2 regions of the Lactococcus sp. LG1074 genome follow, and region 2 is predicted to be linked to the other one. Evidence: predicted binding sites of a transcription regulator. Region 2 holds the regulator's gene; the other holds the start of a gene.
What was found. Region 2 encodes CtsR, which represses protease genes until heat stress. Its sites were predicted from a motif close to TTGGTCAAAAAAGGTCAAANA; they were not measured.
Positions count from the first base shown of each region.

Region 1 (2,413 bases), 630 kb from region 2:
AAAATGCAAATATCAAGTCGCTTTACGATTGCACTTCATATTTTTGCCTGTATCCATACCTTTGAGGGAGAACATAAGATTACTAGTGATTTTTTAGCTACAAGTATTAATGTAAATCCCGTGATTATTCGAAGAGTATTACAGCAACTGAAAGCTAACGAATTAGTGCATGTTGTGCGCGGGAGCGGTGGAGCTGCAATCGCTAAACCAATTGAAGACATTAGTTTATTCGATATTTATAGTGCGGTTGAAGTCATTAATAAAAATGGCTTATTCCATTTTCACGAACATCCCAGCCCTGACTGTTCTGTCGGGAAAAATATCCATCAAGTACTGGATGATAAACTTGATTTAATTCAAAAAGCGATGGAAGACCAAATGAAGGCGATGAGTTTACAAGAAGTAATTACGGATATTGATCATTATGTGGCGATAAATCCTTAAGAAACCAAATCGTTGACATTTAATAAAAGCTTATGTAGAATTAGTTGTAACAAAAAATATTACAACGGAAAAGACATGGAGGTCTAATATGAAATTAGCAGTAGTAGCAGCAAATGGTAAAGCCGGTCGTCTTATTGTACAAGAAGCGGTAGACAGAGGCTTGGATGTAACAGCAATTGTTCGGGGCGAAAACAAAACAGTAGCTCCGTCTTCTATCGAGAAAGATTTGTTTGATTTAACTAAAGAAGACATCAAGGATTTTGATGTTATTATTGATGCTTTTGGAACATGGGCAGAAGATAGCTTGGAGCAACATACTACTTCAATCCAACATCTTGCTGATCTTGTTGAAGGTACGGACAAGCGCTTGTTGATTGTTGGTGGTGCCGGAAGTCTTTACCTTAATCCAGAACATGATTTAGCACTTTATCAATCAGAAGGTTTCCCAGACGCTTTCAAACCTTTGGCAACAGCTATGTCTGATTCATTAACTGCGTTGAGAAAACGTCAGGATGTGAAATGGACTTATGTAAGCCCTGCTGCAGATTTCCAAGCAGATGGTGAAAAAACTGGAGATTATGTTGTTGCGGGAGAAGAGTTTACGGTTAATGACAAAGGCGAAAGTGTGATTAGTTATGCAGACTATGCGAAAGCGATGATTAATATTGCACTGGAAGGAAATTATGTCGGACAACGTATCAGCGTTTTTCAAAAATAGTAAAAATAAGAGGGATTTTCTCAAGAAAACCCCTCTTATTTTTATATGTAAATTTATGAGCAAATAGTTTGACCTTTACTGACCAAAAGAGTATAATTAAGAGGTAGTAAGAAAAATGAGAAAAATACTACATTACTATGAAATGAATCGAGGTGCATTATGGACATCGAAAAAATGACAACAAGTATGCAAAAATCGCTTTATGAAGCGCAACAAATTGCGCAGACTCGCCATCATCAAGCGATTGAAATTCCACATTTATGGCGAATATTTGTGCAACCGAACAGTTTTGCCTTTAATTTTTACAAAGATTCAGAAATTAACATTGAAGAATTTACAAAAATTATTGAAAAAGAAATAGACAAGATTTCTTCTGTTGAAGGTAGCAATATTACCTATGGTCAAAATATTAGCGCAGATCTCTTTAATCTGTTCAATGCAGCAGATAAGATTGCCAAAGATATGGGTGATGAATATCTCTCAACTGAAATTGTACTCTTGGCCCTTTTTGAGTTAAAGAAAAATCCTTTAACAGAATATCTGGTTAGCCATGGAATGAATAAAGAAAAAACGAAATTAGCAATTGAAAACCTACGAGGAGGTGATAAAGTGACAAACCAAAATGCTGAAGATACATATAAAGCACTTGAAAAATACGGCGTCGACCTTGTTGCTCAAGTGAAATCAGGAAAACAAGATCCTGTAATCGGACGTGATGAAGAAATTCGTGATATTATTCGTGTCTTATCACGTAAAACAAAAAATAACCCGGTTCTAATTGGTGAACCTGGTGTAGGTAAAACAGCCATTGTTGAAGGACTTGCGCAACGTATTGTCCGTAAAGATGTACCTGAAAATCTAAAAGATAAAACAGTATTCTCTTTGGATATGGGGGCACTTATTGCAGGTGCTAAATATCGTGGTGAGTTTGAAGAACGTCTGAAAGCAGTACTGAATGAAGTTAAAAAGTCTGACGGACAAATTATTCTCTTTATTGATGAGTTACACACGATCGTCGGTGCTGGTAAGACTGAAGGTTCAATGGATGCTGGTAATCTTTTGAAACCGATGCTTGCACGTGGTGAATTGCATTTAATTGGTGCAACAACTTTGGACGAGTACCGTAAATATATGGAAACAGACAAAGCTTTGGAACGTCGTTTCCAAAAAGTTCTAGTTACTGAACCAACAGTTGAAGATACTATTTCCATTCTGCGTGGTTTGAAAGAACGTTTTGAAATTCACCACGGT
Region 1 covers NZ_CP071293.1:995,852-998,264, forward strand. Annotated here, with positions in the region: gene J0J36_RS04970 (Rrf2 family transcriptional regulator) at 4-444, shown strand; gene J0J36_RS04975 (SDR family oxidoreductase) at 533-1,162, shown strand; gene clpB (ATP-dependent chaperone ClpB) at 1,322-2,413, shown strand, end outside.
Region 1: a site for CtsR is predicted at 1,228-1,248, ahead of clpB (ATP-dependent chaperone ClpB). Genes of this name have one in related genera too.

Region 2 (2,413 bases):
GCTTTTAACTCGTCTAACTTGGTATAATTTGTTTTACTCGTGATTTTAACTTTGGCTGCTGCTTCATCAAGAAGATCAATAGCTTTGTCTGGGAGACGACGACTGGGCATATAGCGATTACTCAAGCTGACAGCACGCTCCAAAGCCCCTTCTTCAAATTTGACTATATGGTAAGCCTCAAATTTTTCTTTCAAACCTTGTAAAATCGCAACCGTTTCCTCTTCTGAGGGTTCTTCGACATTGACACGGGCAAAACGGCGTTCTAGGGCTTCATCTTTTTCAATATATTTTTGATATTCTTGATAAGTGGTAGCACCGATGAGTTGGAACTCGCCCCGTGCTAATGCTGGTTTTAAAATGTTTGAGGCATCGTTGACCGAGTCCATGCCGCCACCAGCCCCAATGATTGTATGCAGTTCATCGATAAAGACGATAACATCTTTATCGTGTGTCACTTCATCAACAATAGCCGTTAAACGATCTTCAAATTCACCACGGAATTTTGTCCCCGCTACGACCATCGCCATATTTAAAGCCATAATGCGGCTACCACGTAAACCTACAGGAACATTTCCTGCAGCCACACGTGTCGCAAAGCCTTCAATAATCGCTGACTTACCAACACCTGGCTCACCAACAAGAACGGGATTATTTTTTGTTCGCCGGCTCAAAATGTGGATAAGACGTTCAACTTCACGCTCTCTTCCAATCATGGGATCAAGCTTGCCTTCACGGGCTGCTTTTGTCAAATCTGTTGATACCGTGTCTAAAGTAGGTGTCGTCGTTGTTTCGGACACTTTCCCCGACAGGTTTCTTTTCGAAGCTGGTGTCACCGCTTTACGGCGCTCTGGTACACGTAGATATGCTTTTTGCTCTAGCTTTTTGCGGAGGTTAACGATATTGATGTCTTGCTCACGTAAAAGTTGTCCTGCAAAGCTGGCTTCATTTGCCAACAGCATATATAAGAGATGCTCGGTTCCGATGCGGTTTTTATCATTATTTTGAGCTAGTGCTCGTGCTTGCTCAATAATCGTTTCGACTCTTGGACTAAGCTTTATTTCTGATTTTTTTGTCTTCACTTGACTTGAAAAATCTTCGATGTCGATTAACATTTCTTCCAAATCAATCTTTTCTGAATTAAGTAGCGTAAATGCCAATGAAGCCGGGACCTCAGCCAAGGCAGCCAATAGGTGCGAGCTTTCAACCCACGCGTAGTTAAACTTGTGCGCATAGTCGACAGACTTCTCAAGCACTTTTACGACTTGTGGTGTAAAGTCCTTTTCATTAAATTTCATCATCACGATCCAATCTCTGTAGTATTTTTATCATCATTTGTGCTCGACAACTGTTAGAAATATCACTATCAGCTAAAAGCAAAAGGAGAAGATTTCCTTCTCGTTCAGTCAAAATGTTTTCATCAAATAAAAGTTGCAAGACATCTTGTGCCATACTTTCGGTCAAGTTGGCAGGCAACTTCTGTGCTAAATCAAGCAAGAATTCATGCTTTGCCGAATAATGGTATTTGAATATTTTGATATAGCCGCCACCACCACGCTTCGACTCAACATCAAAGCCTTTAGATGGGGTGAAACGGGTTTTAATCACATAGTTAATTTGCGAAGGAACCACGTCAAATTGACTGGCTAAATCTGCACGTTTAATCTCAATCTCACGTGCCTCTTCTAGCAGTTTTCGCAAATAAGCTTCGATAATATCTGAAGTATTTTGGGCAGACATAGAACCTCCAATCTTTGACCTTTATTGACTATTATATCGAAAATTTTAATTTTTTACCAAAAATAGTGGCTGAAACGTCTCTAAAATAAAAAAATCCGCTAAAAGCAGATTTTTTTATTTTATTTGACATCAACAATCTTAACTTCGATTTCACCCATAGGCAACGGAATTTTCACAACATCGCCAACTTTACGGCCAATCAAGGCTTGAGCGATTGGAGATTCATTTGAAATTTTGCCTGAAAATGGATCTGCTTCAGCAGTACCGACGATTTCGTACTCTTCTTCTTCGTCATCTCCAACTTCTTGGAAAACAACTGATTTACCAAGAGCAACTTCATTTTTGTCAATATTAGCATTGTCTACGATTTCAGCATAACGAATCATTGTTTCCACAGTTGAGATACGACCTTCAATAAAGGCTTGTTCATCTTTTGCTGCTTCGTATTCTGAGTTTTCTGAAAGGTCACCGTAGCTACGTGCAATTTTGATGCGTTCAATAACTTCAGGGCGTTTAACCAATTTAAGGTTATCTAATTCTTGTTCTAATTTTTCCAGACCTTCTTTGGTCATGGGGAAAGTTTTTTCTACCATTTTTTATCCTTTTTAAATTTCTAATTAATTACCCGACGCAATCGCATCATTGACATACTTTTGAACATTGATGTTTTGTTCTT
Region 2 covers NZ_CP071293.1:362,825-365,237, reverse strand. Annotated here, with positions in the region: gene J0J36_RS01795 (ATP-dependent Clp protease ATP-binding subunit) at 1-1,295, opposite strand, end outside; gene J0J36_RS01790 (CtsR family transcriptional regulator) at 1,285-1,737, opposite strand; gene greA (transcription elongation factor GreA) at 1,857-2,330, opposite strand; gene mltG (endolytic transglycosylase MltG) at 2,355-2,413, opposite strand, start outside.